Regions from separate parts of the Streptomyces sp. NPDC041968 genome, predicted to be linked through region 1. Evidence: riboswitches for the same ligand, from Rfam matches in the RefSeq annotation. Region 1 holds a riboswitch; each other region holds the start of a gene.

The links. Region 1 has a riboswitch for cobalamin ahead of ACZ6EG_RS12595 ((2Fe-2S) ferredoxin domain-containing protein). Riboswitches for the same ligand answer to the same signal wherever they lie in the genome.
Region 2: another riboswitch for cobalamin. It lies ahead of ACZ6EG_RS02595 (prenyltransferase/squalene oxidase repeat-containing protein); the one in region 1 lies ahead of ACZ6EG_RS12595 ((2Fe-2S) ferredoxin domain-containing protein).
Region 3: another riboswitch for cobalamin. It lies ahead of ACZ6EG_RS19265 (ABC transporter substrate-binding protein); the one in region 1 lies ahead of ACZ6EG_RS12595 ((2Fe-2S) ferredoxin domain-containing protein).

Annotation. Positions count from the first base shown of each region.
Region 1 is NZ_JBVJCB010000004.1:356,133-360,333, forward strand. Features, by position in the region: gene ACZ6EG_RS12585 (GHMP family kinase ATP-binding protein) at 1-393, opposite strand, end outside; cobalamin riboswitch at 626-857, opposite strand; gene ACZ6EG_RS12590 (ferric reductase-like transmembrane domain-containing protein) at 1,066-2,049, shown strand; cobalamin riboswitch at 2,078-2,261, shown strand; gene ACZ6EG_RS12595 ((2Fe-2S) ferredoxin domain-containing protein) at 2,308-2,712, shown strand; gene ACZ6EG_RS12600 ((2Fe-2S)-binding protein) at 2,761-3,444, shown strand; gene ACZ6EG_RS12605 (glyoxalase superfamily protein) at 3,679-4,032, shown strand; gene ACZ6EG_RS12610 (cobalt-precorrin-5B (C(1))-methyltransferase) at 4,047-4,201, opposite strand, start outside.
Region 2 is NZ_JBVJCB010000001.1:561,172-565,372, reverse strand. Features, by position in the region: gene ACZ6EG_RS02605 (energy-coupling factor transporter transmembrane component T) at 1-645, opposite strand, end outside; gene ACZ6EG_RS02600 (SCO2322 family protein) at 632-1,309, opposite strand; gene ACZ6EG_RS02595 (prenyltransferase/squalene oxidase repeat-containing protein) at 1,306-2,574, opposite strand; cobalamin riboswitch at 2,709-2,836, opposite strand; gene ACZ6EG_RS02590 (TetR family transcriptional regulator) at 2,827-3,507, opposite strand; gene ACZ6EG_RS02585 (glycosyltransferase family 4 protein) at 3,700-4,201, shown strand, end outside.
Region 3 is NZ_JBVJCB010000007.1:278,869-283,069, reverse strand. Features, by position in the region: gene ACZ6EG_RS19270 (MFS transporter) at 273-1,475, shown strand; cobalamin riboswitch at 1,545-1,751, shown strand; gene ACZ6EG_RS19265 (ABC transporter substrate-binding protein) at 1,795-2,835, shown strand; gene ACZ6EG_RS19260 (FecCD family ABC transporter permease) at 2,832-3,896, shown strand; gene ACZ6EG_RS19255 (ABC transporter ATP-binding protein) at 3,995-4,201, shown strand, end outside.

The sequences.
Region 1 (4,201 bases):
GCGCTCGATGTCCGCCAGGACGCCGAGGACCACGTCCGCGTCGTACGGCAGGGAGAAGACGCGGAACAGACAGCGCAGGGTCGCCACGATGTCCGCCGTCGAACTGGCCATCCCCACGCCCACCGGCAGTTCGGAGTGGGTGTGCCAGTCGCCCGGGGGCAGGGAGAGGCCGTAGTGGTCCAGGAAGAGCCGGGCCGCCGTCGCCGACTTCTCCCCCAGCGCCGACGGTCGCGGTGCCCCGGTCGCCGTCCGCGGGGTGAAGTACACCCAGGAGTGACGGTCCACCGGAAAGGACACCACGGCGATCTCGGGATCGGAGCCCGCTCGCAACGGGCCCTGGTACAGCTCGCCCAGAGTGCCGTGGCAGACACCGGACACCGTGCCGTCGGACACGTCCGGTTCTTGCGGAGCGCCCGCGCCGGGGCCGGGGAGGGTGCGCCCCGGTCCGTCGGACGGCGTGTCGGCCCGGGGCCGGTACGGCCGCCGCGAACCGGCTGGATCCCGCACACCGTCCTCCTCCGTACCGGGCCTTGAACACCGACAGGGAGGGAGGCGCGGCCACACGCACGACGTACGACCGCCCATACCGCCGACCCAGTCCACGAGGTCACGTGCACAGCCCGCGCGGGACGCGGGCGCAGTGGCAGGTCTTCGGACTCGCGGGCACGTCCGCCGGGAGGGCGGACACCTACCGGCCGTCTCTTCCCCGGCCCTGACACGGGCCCAGTGACATCGACGGCTCTCGTTCCCACTCACCGCTGCGGGACAGCCCCGGACTCGCACCGGGTTCCCTCTTGCGTCACGCTTCGGGCGTCCGGGCGGACGGGAGGCGCGAACCGACTGCGTGCATCAGCGTAGAGGGGCTCTTGACCCCTGCGAAAGTAGGGCTCCGGCGGTTGTCTTGAAAGTGGAGGGGAGGCAGAAACAGGTGGGTCTCCGGGTGTCGTTGTCGTGACGGCTCTGGCCGGATAGCACCTCTGAGGTTCCTCGCCCCATCAGCCAGACTTGTTGCCTCACGACACACGCACACCGTTGCCGCGGTGGCCCGTGCCCGGGAGGCCCCTGATGACGTCAGACACCAGGCCGGACGAGGACGGGGCGGTAGGGACCCCGCCCGGACTGCCGCGCCCTCCCGGTGACCGCGTCGCTCTGCGCGCCGATCTTCGCTCCGCCCTGCCGGACGCCACCGCGGCGGTGGTGGTGACGGCGCTCGTCTTCGCGTTGCTGTGGGCGCGCATGGAGTCGGGTGCTTCGGACACCGTCGCGGTGATGCCGTTCATGGACGATGCCCGTACCTACTGGATGTACCTGCTCAGCCAGGCTTTCGGCTGGTCGGGACTGCTGTGGGCCTGGTGCACGGTGATCTTCGGCCTGTTGCTGTCGGGGCCGCGCCCCGCCCGGCTGCCGGTCTCCCGGCAGGTGCTGGAGCGCTGGCACCGCACCACGAGCCTGACCACGATGGCGCTGATGTTCGCGCACGCGCTGATGTTCGCCGCGGAACTCGTGCGCTACGAGACGGCACTGGACTGGGCCGAGCGGCTGTGGGTGGGCTTCGCCGACAGCTTCGTCCCCCTCTGGTACGACTCCGGCACCGGCCGGATCGCCATCCCGATCGGACAGGGCGCCCTGTACCTGGCGGTCCCGCTCGGGCTGCTGTTCTACGTCCGGCACCGCTTCGGAGCGAGGACCTGGCGACGCCTGCACCGCTTCGTGATCGTCGTCTACGTGCTGAGCGTGTGGCACACGCTGCTGTACGGCACCAACGTCTGGTACGGGGAGTGGCCGCGCACCGTGCTGTGGCTGCTGCAACTTCCCATCGCCGCACTGCTGTTGCTGCGGCTGCTGAGACCTGCCCGGCGGGCGGAGCGGTTGGGTCCCGCGGGCGAGGGCGCGACCCGGCCGGGGTGGTGGGTGCGGGCGGCGGGACGGGTCGTCGCCGGAGCCGTCGTCATCGGGCTGGTCATCGTGGTGGTGTCGGGCCGTGACGGCGGACGGGCCCGTCCGGACGATCCGCCCGCGACGGCCCCGCACACCCAGGAAACGGACTGACGGCCGGCACCGGGCGGGCGGCACGGCGTTCCGGGATGGCAGGATGGCCGGCGACAAAGGCGACGGCGGAACGAGGAAGCCGGTGTGAATCCGGCGCGGTCCCGCCACTGTGATCGGCGAGCGACTCCCGACAGGCCACCGCCCAGCGACGGGTGGGAAGGCCGGGACGAGCATCGACCCGAGAGCCAGGAGACTCACGCGGTCGCCTCCTCGACGGACCACCGGGGCGGATCTCCCCGGAGAGAGGGACGGCACCGCATGCCCGCAACGCCGGCCGGACGAACGACGGACGACGCGAGGACCGCCACGGCCACCGGCCGCGTGCCGTGCCGCGTCGTCGTGTGCCGCGACTGCTGCTGCGGCACCCCCAAAGTGCCCGGCGTGGACCACGCGGCCCAGACCGAGCGCCTGCGCGCCGCGGTACCGGTACGCGTCTCCGACTGCCTCGACGTCTGCGCACAGGCCAACGTCATCGTCGTACAGCCCTCCGCGGAGGGCCGGGCCGCCGGAGCCCGGCCCGTCTGGCTGGGACTGGTCAACGACCCGGACGCGACCGAGGACATCGCCGCCTGGGCACGCGCCGGCGGACCGGGCGTCGCGCCCCGGCCGGACATCCTCGACCTGTACGCCATCACACCACCGCGCCGGAGCCCGGCCTCCTGACCGTCACAGGGAGCGTACGAACACGGAGCCGGAGAAAGGGACAGCAACGTGCACGCAGCCCGCGCCTCGACGGCGTCCGTCACCGCCGCCCTGCACGACGTGGCGGGCCTCGGCGGCTTCTTCGCACTGCGGGTCGGCGGAGAGGACGACGGCTGGCATCCGGTCGCCCGCTGCTACGCCGCGGGTTTCACCGACCTCGCCGCGGCCGTCGCACGCCGTCACCGCACCCGGGAGCCGCGCGTCGACGTGTCCATCGCCCAACTCGGCCACGCCGCCCGCCTCTGGTCACCGGTGCTGGCCTGTGCCGTCCTGCACGGCATCGTCCTCGACCTGGAGGGCCTGCAGCGGGCCGACGACGGACCGGCCCTGCGGGTGCCCCGCCCGGCCGGCCGGTACGTCGACCGGGACGAGGGCGATCCCGTCCGCGCCCTGTACGAGCAGGTGACGGGTCATCTGTCGGCACTGGCCCACGGCCTGCGCGTCAAGGTCGCCCCGCGTCTGCTGGACGGCAACTCCGCGTCGGCGCTCGCGGGGGCCGCCCAGGCCCTGCTCGCGCTCCGTCCCGCCGTCCGCGGACCGCTCACCGACCTGACGACCGCGCTGCTGGACACCGGACGCCTGGCGGGCACCGGAGTGCTGACCGGCCCCGACCTCGCGTTCCGCCGCAGGAGCTGCTGCCTCTACTACCGGGCGCCGGCCGGTTCGAAGTGCGGCGACTGCGGGCTGGCGTGAGGCGGGCGCCAGCCTCACCTCCCGGCGGTGGAAGGCCAGGGCTCGCGCGGTCGGACAGCCCCGGCCCGCCCTCCTCCGGTGCCCGGTGGGCCGAGCACCCGCGGGACCTCGACGAGGTCGCCGGTAGGGTGAAGGAGACGGGGGACGTCCGTACTGCGGTGATCATGGCCGGACGGGCCCCGGGAGCCGAGCAGTTCGGCGACAGCCACCTGTGCTCGCCCGAGCGGGAGCGTCATGTCTGCTGACCACTGCGCGTCCGCCGAGGAGGTCATCCCGATCCTCCGGGTGGGCGACGCCGCGGTGTCCGTGCGGTGGTACGCGAGACTGGGCTTCGTCCAGCAGTGGGAGCACCGGTTCGAACCGGGCTTCCCGGTGTTCACGGAGGTCGCCCGCGGTCGCCTCCGGCTGTACCTGTCGGAGCACGAGGGGGACGCGCGGCCGGACACCCTGGTGTACGTGCGGGTCGCCGATCTGGACGCGGTCGCCCGGGAGTTCGGCGTCCGCCCCGACGAGGCGCCGTGGGGGCGGGAGCTGGAACTCCGTGACCCGGACGGCAACCGCCTGCGCGTGAGCGCGGTCGGCGCATAGGCGGGGCCCCGCGGTCACGCGACCGCGCTGCGGCCCACCACCGTGCCCGCACGGTCGATGCAGATCACGTCCACCCTCACCGGCGCCCCGCGCAGCACCGCGAGGGCCTCGTCGCGGGCCGCCGTCGCGACCAGGTCGCCCAGGGGCACCCCGGCGGCCTGGCAGAGCT
Region 2 (4,201 bases), on a different contig from region 1:
GGCGATGAGGTTCGGGGCGAAGGTGAGGGCCACGACGACGGCCACGCCCATCTCGTACAGGGCGCCGGGGAGGGACCTGAGGAGGCGGGAGGGGTTGGCGAGGGCGTTCGCGGCGCCCACGCAGACCAGGAGGGCGGCCAGCTTCATCGCGTCGTACAGCGCGAAGGCGAGGCCCTCGGCGGTGACCCGGCCGCCGAGCCGGATGCCCTGCGCCCAGTCGGGGAGGGGGACTTCGGGGAGGGTGAAGAGGGTGTGCGTGCCGGGGATGGGGGAGCCCAGGACGGTGGTGAACAGCAGGCGGATGACCAGGACGGCCAGGGCGAGCTTGACGAAGGCGCCGTAGGAGCGGGACCAGGGGGCGTGGGGGCGGCGGGTGATGACCACGTAGGCGGAGACGGTGACGAGGAGGGCGAGGAGGAGGGGGTTGGTGGTGCGGGTGGCGGCGGTGCCGAGGGCCAGCGCCCAGAGCCACCAGGCGCCGGGGTGCAGGCTCTCGGGGCGGTGGCGGGGGGCGGGGCCGCCCGCCCGGGCCGCCGGAGCCTCCCCGGCGGGTGCGTATCCGGCCTCCGCCCGGGTCGCGGCGGTGCGACCGCCCGCGGCCGGGACGTGCGCCGGGGTGCCGGGGGCAGGGTCAGTCGGTGGCATTCCGGCGCCGCCTCGCCTGCCAGGTCGCCGCTCCGGCGAGGACCGCCACCAGGGCGATGCCCGCGTAGAGGCCGACCGAGGGGCCGTCGTCGTCCCGGGTACTCGTCCCGTCCGCGGCCGCCGTCGCCGTCGGCTGCTCCTTCTTCCCCTCCTGCTTCTGCCCCTGCCCCGACACCTGGTCGCCGCAACCCGCCTTCGGGTACCCCGCGATGGCGCACAGCAGGGCGTTGGTGTCGTAGCGCAGGGGGCCCGCGACGGCGGCCAGGGCGTCGGCCGTCGTCGCGTCGGGGGAGACCCGGGCGCAGGCCGTGCGCGGAGCCGGTGGGTTCTCGCCGGCCGGGGCGTCGGACGCGGTGCCGAAGTCGAGGACGAGGGCGACGCGCTTGCTGCCGTCCTCGGCCGGTGTCTTCGCGCAGATCGACGCGAAGCCGGCGGTGCCGCGCGGCTGGGCCGCGTCGTCCGAGTTCTCGCTCACCGAGAAGCGGAAGCCCTGGACGTCGCCGTCGGAGGGGCGGACGAGGGACGGGCCCTGGGTGGCGTAGATCCACCGGTCGCCGTCGCGGTCCCAGAAGGACCAGTAGCGGTAACCGGCGGCCTGCGCCTGGCCCGCGGTCCCGATCAGCAGGAACGCGGCCAGGAAGAGGAGGACGACGCGGCGCCTCACGGCTGCCGCTTCTTGTTGCGGCCGCTCAGCAGGAAGCCGACGCCGATGCCGAAGACCAGGCAGACGCCGACGAACCACCAGACGCCGAAGCCGGAGTCGTCCTTCTCGTCGTTCTCCTTCGCACCGTCCTCGTCGCTCGCGGTGGCGCTGTCGCTCACCTTGCCGCCCTGCGGGCTCGGACCCGTCGCGTTCAGCGCCGCCACCAGGTCGGTGCCGCCGAAGGCACGCGGGTCGGTGCCGGTGGCGTGGGCGGCGAGGATCAGCTGGGCGTAGGCGGCCGGGCCGCTCTGCGCGGCCCACTTGGCGCTGTTCTTCTCCAGCCACGCCAGCGGCTTCGCCGCCTGGTCGGCACCGCCCTGCGCGGCGAGTGCGACGACCGCGTCGGCGGTGTTGCCGTAGTCGGGCTGGTCGGCGGAGCCGCCGAGGGCGGACGTGAGGTGGCCCTTCTCGGCGACGGCCGCGGCGAGGTGGGCGGCGCCGTTCGCGGCGGCCTGCTCGCGGGTGGGCTTCTTCGCGTCGGTGCAGGTGGCGGCGGCGGACTTCGCACCGGCCTCGGTGACCAGGCCCTTGCCGAGCGCGCCGAGGACACCGGCGGCCGTCGCGTCCGCGTTGGCGAGCAGCTTGCCGTCCTTGTCGGGCTGGAAGGCGAAGGCGCCCGCGCCCTTGTCCGCGGCACAGGGCAGCGCGAACGTCAGCAGGGCGTCGTACGGCGACCTGCCGTCCTTGACGACCTGCTCGGGGTCGCTCTCCGTGGCGGTCAGCGCGCCGATGACGACGGACGTGGAGTTGGCGTCGCTGGGGCCGCCGGGGGTGTAGCCCCAGCCGCCGTCCTCGTTCTGCACGGACTTCAGCCACTCGAGGGCGGACTCGACGACGTCGCCGTGCCCGCCGACGGCCCACAGCGCCTGGACGGCGGCAGCCGTGCTGTTGGTGTCGACCATGGTCTTGGCGTCGCAGGCCTTGGCCGGGTCGGCCCGGTACGGGGCGAAGGCGCCGCTCGCGCACTGCTGCCCGGTGAGCCACTCCACGGCGGCCGGCGACGGGACCACGCCCACGGTGTCCTGGGCGAGCAGCGCGAGGGACTGCCGCCAGACGCCGTCGTACTGGGGGTCGGCGGTGCCGTACAGCCCGGAGGACCCGGACGTGGCCGGGGCGGACGCGGAGGCGGACGGTGACGGATCGGCGGCGACCGCGGGCGCGGCGGCGGCGCCGATCACGGCTATGGCGGCCAGGGCCGCGGCGCTGCTGCGACGGCGGACGTTCATGATCGGCGGGTGCCTTTCCCTGCGCGGAGTCGGGCAGCACGGGCACCCCCGGGCGGCTCGGCCCCGTATGCCTCGACGGTGCCCGTGCGCCGGCGGGTGCCGGACACGTGAGCCGGTCACGTCCGCCCGGGGCAGTCCGGCTCACCGGCCGCGCGGGCCCTCACGGGGTGCGGCGAACGGCTCACGGTTGCGGGTCAGCGCCGGAATTGCACCGGCTTCCCCCCGTACGGGTGTGATGACGACGCGGCCACTTTACCCGGAGGCGACAGGGCCGGTCCGGGGCGCCCGTCCGCCCGCCCCGGGGCCCGCCAGGTCGATCAGCCGGCACACCGTCTCGATGTCCGCGCCCACCTGCGCGAGCGACGCCCGGCCGGAGAGCCAGGCGATCAGGGTGGAGTGCCAGGTGTGCTCGACGACGCGGACCGCGGAGAGCTGCTCGGCGGTGGGGGCCTCCGGTCCGCCCATCGCGTCCAGGATGATCGCCGTGGTCTGCCGGGAGACCTGGTCGACCTCCGGGGAGACGCTGCGGTCGGCGAAGGTCAGGGCCCGGGTCATCGCCTCGGCCAGCCGTGGTTCGCGTTGCAGGGCGGCGAAGGCCCGCATCAGCGTCTGCGCCACCCGGTCGGCCGCCGTGGCCCCGGTCGGCGGGCTCTTGCGCAGGGTGCCGTGCAACTGCTCCAGCTGGTCGTGCATGGTCGCGACCAGCAGATGGACCTTGGACGGGAAGTACCGGTAGAGCGTGCCGAGGGCGACCTGCGAGGACTCCGCTACCTCCCGCATCTGCACCGCCTCGAAGCCGCCCCGGCAGGCCAGCCGGGCGGTCGCGTGCAGGATGCGGCGGCGCCGGGCCCGCTGCCGCTCGGTGAGCGGCGGGCCGGCGGGCCGACGCGCCGGACGGGAGGCTTCCGCTTCCGGGTTCTCCACCTCGGCCACCTCCTCCCCCTCGTCCGGCCCGCCGGGCGCCGCACGGGGCGCCCGGCCGTGGCGTGAATCACCTGATCCACTCGTCACAGCGCACCTACCTGCCGGTAGATTCGGAGCCTCTGACGATCAAGTCTGAAACTTGTTCTAGATTAACGTCCCGGCATAGTGTCGCGGGACAATGCAGTGAGAAGGGGGCCCCGAGTGACCGCTGAGGCCAGTCGGACGGGTGCCCGTCCCGAGCCCGCCGCCGACGGCATGCGACCGCTCCGCATCGCGCTCCTCACCTACAAGGGGAACCCGTTCTGCGGCGGCCAGGGCGTCTACGTGCGTCACCTCTCCCGCGAACTGGCCCGCCTCGGCCACCGGGTGGAGGTCATCGGCGCCCAGCCCTACCCCGTGCTGGACGAGGGTCTCGGGGACCGGCTGTCCCTCACCGAGCTGCCCAGCCTCGACCTCTACCGCCAGCCCGACCCCTTCCGCACCCCGAAGCGCGACGAGTACCGCGACTGGGTCGACGCGCTGGAGGTCGGCACGATGTGGACCGGCGGCTTCCCCGAGCCGCTGACCTTCTCGCTGCGCGCCCGCCGCCATCTGCGCGCCCGCCGCGGCGACTTCGACGTCGTCCACGACAACCAGACCCTCGGCTACGGGCTGCTGGGTGACGTGGGCGCCCCCCTGGTCACCACGATCCACCACCCCATCA
Region 3 (4,201 bases), on a different contig from region 1:
GCATCCCTCACGAGGCAGCGACCGGGAGCACTCTAATGGAAATGATTATCACTGCGATAGTGTGATGTCCGCGCCGCGCTGCCCGCCGCCTGCCGAGGCCGGTACCGCCGGACAACCTCCCAGTACGACAAGGGCGTTGCAGCCGGTCCGCGTTCGATCCACCGCCGCCGACAGGACAGGAGCGCCCCCTCGTGCCCAGCCCCTCCGCCCCTCCCGCCCCCGCCGGGTCCCCGCCCCGTGAGCAGCGCTCCATCCTGCTCGACCTGGCCTTCCTGCGCCTGTGGACGGGCGCCACCGCGTCCGGCCTGGCCACCTGGGCCCTGCCCTTCGTGCTGGGTCTCGCCGTCTTCGACCGGACCCTGACCGCCACCGACCTCGGCCTGCTGCTCGCCGCCCGCACGGTCGGCTTCCTCGCCGCGGTACCCGTGGCCGGGGTCCTGGCCGACCGGCACTCCCGCCGGGGTGTCGTGCTGTGGGCGGGGCTCGCCGCCGGAGCCGCGGCGCCGGTGATCGCCTTCGGCCTGGACCGCTCGGTGCTGCTGATGGCGGCGGCCGCCGCGGTGGCCGGAGCCGGCCAAGGCGCCTGCCGACCCGCCTACCAGGCCCTGACCGCCGAGGTGGTCGACGCCGGTCGCCGGCAACAGGCCAACGCCGCCATGACGTTGGCGGTACGGGTCACCACCCTCGTGGGCCCCTCCTCGGCCGCGCTGCTCGCCGTCTTCCTGGACACCTGGGCCCTGTTGGTGGGCATCGGGCTTCTCTGGCTCGTCGCGGCCTGCGTGCCCGGACGCGGCGCCCGGCCCGGGACCGGGGAGGACACGGCGGAGCCTTCGGCCGGGGCGGGCAGGGCGTCCCTCCTGGGCGAGTTCGCGGAGGGGGTCCGCGAGGCCCGCAGGCACCCGTGGTTCCTCGCCGGTCTGGGCGCCCTGACGGCCGTGATAGCCACCGGCTACTCCGCGACCGGCGTCGCCCTGCCCATGGTCAGCCGGGACGAGTACGGCACCGAGGTCGTTCTCGCGGGTGCGATGACCGCGTACACCGCCGGAGCGCTCGGCGGTGCGCTGCTCATCGCCCGCTGGCGTCCCCGCTCCCCCGGCTGGGCCGCCCTGGCCGGCCTCGCCGCCTACGGACTCGCCCCGCTCAGCCTCGTACTGCCCGTGCACCCGGCCGCCGTGATGGCCGCGTACGCCGTCGCGGGCGTCGGCATCGAGCTGTTCAACGTGCCGTGGTTCACCGCCGCCCAGCGCGAGGTCGCCCCGGACAAACTGGCCCGGGTCTCCTCCCTGGACTTCCTGCTCTCCTATGGACTCGCCCCGGTCGGGCTCGCCCTCATCGCCCCCGCCATCGACGCCTTCGGCGTCACGGCGGTGCTCACGGGCTGCGCGGTCGTCTGCTTCACGGCGCCCGCGGTCGCCGCCCTGGTGCCGAGCGCACGCACCTTCTCCGCCGCCCGAGGGCGCGACGACGCCCGCTGAGCGCCGCTGCGAAGGGGCCACCCCGGACGGGGGGCCCGAAGGTCCGTCGGACCGTACGGGAGAGGGCTGTGATAGCTTCCGGACGCCAGTCGCACTCGTGAACGCGGCCTACGCGTGCACGGGTCAGGGAATCCGGTGGGAATCCGGAACTGACGCGCAGCGGTGAGGGTGACGGGCGGGGCAGCAGCCACTGGACGACGGTCACGGCCGGGTCCGGGAAGGCGTCCCGCCGGGATGACCCCGAGTCCGAAGACCTGCTGGTGACCGATCGTTCGCACGGACCCCGCGCCTGGGTCCCGACGTTGAGGAAACCGACACCGTGCAGCTGTCACGTCCCGCCCGTTGTTCCGTCCTGCTCCTGACGGGGGCCCTGTTGCTCACCGCGTGCGGTTCCGGCTCGGGCTCCGGCTCGTCCGGGAAGCCCGCCGGCGCCCAAAAGCGCTCCGTCACGATCGACAACTGCGGGCAGAAGGTGACGGTCGAGGCCCCGCCCCAGCGGGCGGTGTCCCTGAACCAGGGCACCACCGAGATCCTGCTCTCCCTGGGCCTGGCCGACCGCATGGTGGGGACCGCCACCTGGACCGACCCGGTCCTGGAGGGTCTTGAGCGGGCGAACGAGAAGGTGCCCCGGCTCGCCGACAACCAGCCGTCGTTCGAGCGGGTCCTGGACGCCGAACCGGACTTCGTGGCCTCGTCCTTCACCTCCACCCTGGGCAAGGGCGGGGTGGCGCCCCGCGAGAAGTTCGAGGAGCTCGGCGTTCCCACGTACCTCTCGCCCGCCGACTGCGAGGGCAAGGACAACACCGGCGACGGCGACGGCTCCCGGAGCGAGCCCCTGACCATGGACACCGTCTACCGCGAAGTGCGGGAACTGGCGCGGGTCTTCGGGGTGGAGGAACGGGGTGAGAAGCTCGTCTCCGGGTTGGAGAGCCGGGTGGCGAAGGCCGCCGCCGGGACCGGCGCCGAGAACGCCACCGTCCTGTACTGGTTCGCGAACCAGGAGTCCCCCTACATGGCGGGCTGCTGCGGCGCGCCCGGCATCATCACGAACGCGCTCGGCGCGAAGAACGTCTTCGACGACAGCACGCAGGAGTGGCCCCAGATCAACTGGGAGACGGTGGCCGACCGTGACCCCGACCTGCTTGTCATCGGCGATCTGACCCGCAGGTCGCAGACCGCCGAGTCGGCCGCGAAGAAGATCGCGTTCCTGGAGTCGCATCCGGCGACGAGGAACATGAAGGCGGTGCAGGCGAAGCGGTACGTGCTGCTCAGCGGGCAGGCCATGAACCCCACGATCCGTACGGTCGAGGGCGTCGAGAAGGTGGCCGCGGCCCTGCGCGAGCACGGCCTCGGCCGATGACCACCGCGCTGCGGTCCTCCCGGAAGGTCCGGCCGCACGGCACGGCCGGTGTGCTGCGCGGCCTGGCCGGTGCGGGCGGCGGGCTCGCGGTGCTCGCCGTGTCCGTCGCCGTGGCCATCACCGTCGGGCCGGCGGACATCGGCGTGGGCGACGCCTGGTCGGTGGTCGCCTCCCGCCTGGGCTGGGGGACGACGGAGCTGACTCCGATCCGGGAGGGCATCGTCTGGAACCTGCGGTTGCCCCGTACGGTGCTCGCCGCGGTGTGCGGCGCCGGGCTCGCCGTGTGCGGTGCGGTGATGCAGTCACTGCTGCGCAACCCGCTGGCCGACCCCTTCGTCCTGGGCGTCTCCTCCGGAGCGTCGACCGGCGCCGTCGTCGTGATCGTCCTCGGCGCGGGCGGCGGCGCCCTGACCGTCTCCGGCGGCGCGTTCGTGGGTGCGCTCGGCTCGTTCGCGCTGGTGCTGCTGCTCAGCCACACGCTCGGCGGGACGACGGACCGCGTGGTGCTGTCCGGGGTGGCGGCGATGCAGCTGTTCGCCGCCCTGACGTCGTTCGTGGTGACGACGGCGGCCGACGCGGAGACCACCCGGGGTGTGCTGTTCTGGCTGCTGGGGTCGCTCAGCGGGGCCGACTGGACCGAGGTGGGGCTGTGCCTGGCCGTGCTGGTGCTCGCCCTGGTGGTGTGCCTCGGGTACGCCCGCACCCTGGACGCCTTCGCCTTCGGCCAGGACGCCGCGGCGACCCTGGGCGTCTCGGTCGCCCGGACCCGGCTGGTGCTGCTGTGCGTGACCGCCCTGCTGACCGCCGCGCTGGTCGGTTCGGCCGGCGCGATCGGTTTCGTCGGCCTGGTCCTGCCGCACGGCGCGCGGGCCCTGGTCGGCCCGGGGCACGCCCGGCTGCTGCCCGTCACCGCGCTCGCCGGGGCGGTCTTCCTGGTCTGGGCCGACACCCTGGCCCGTACCGTCCTCGATCCCCAGGAAGTGCCGGTGGGCGTGGTGACCTCGCTGGTCGGCGTTCCGGCGTTCGTCCTGGTCCTCTACCGCACGAAGAGGACGCGTTGACGGCCGGCGCCGGGCGGGGGACCGACGGGCGGACGACCCACGGGCCGACGTCCGCGGGGCAGCCGCCCGCCGAGCCGTCCACCCTCGCCGCCGATCGCGTGAGCCGTGCCCTGGGCGGACGGCTGGTCCTCGACGGCGTCGGCCTCGCCCCGCGACCCGGTTCCGTGACCGGGCTGCTCGGCCCCAACGGCTCCGGCAAGTCGACGCTGCTGCGGCTGCTGTCCGGCGTCCTCGCCCCCACCTGCGGGGTCGTCACCCTCGACGGGCGTCCCCTCGGCGACTGGGGCCGCCGCGCCGTGGCCCGG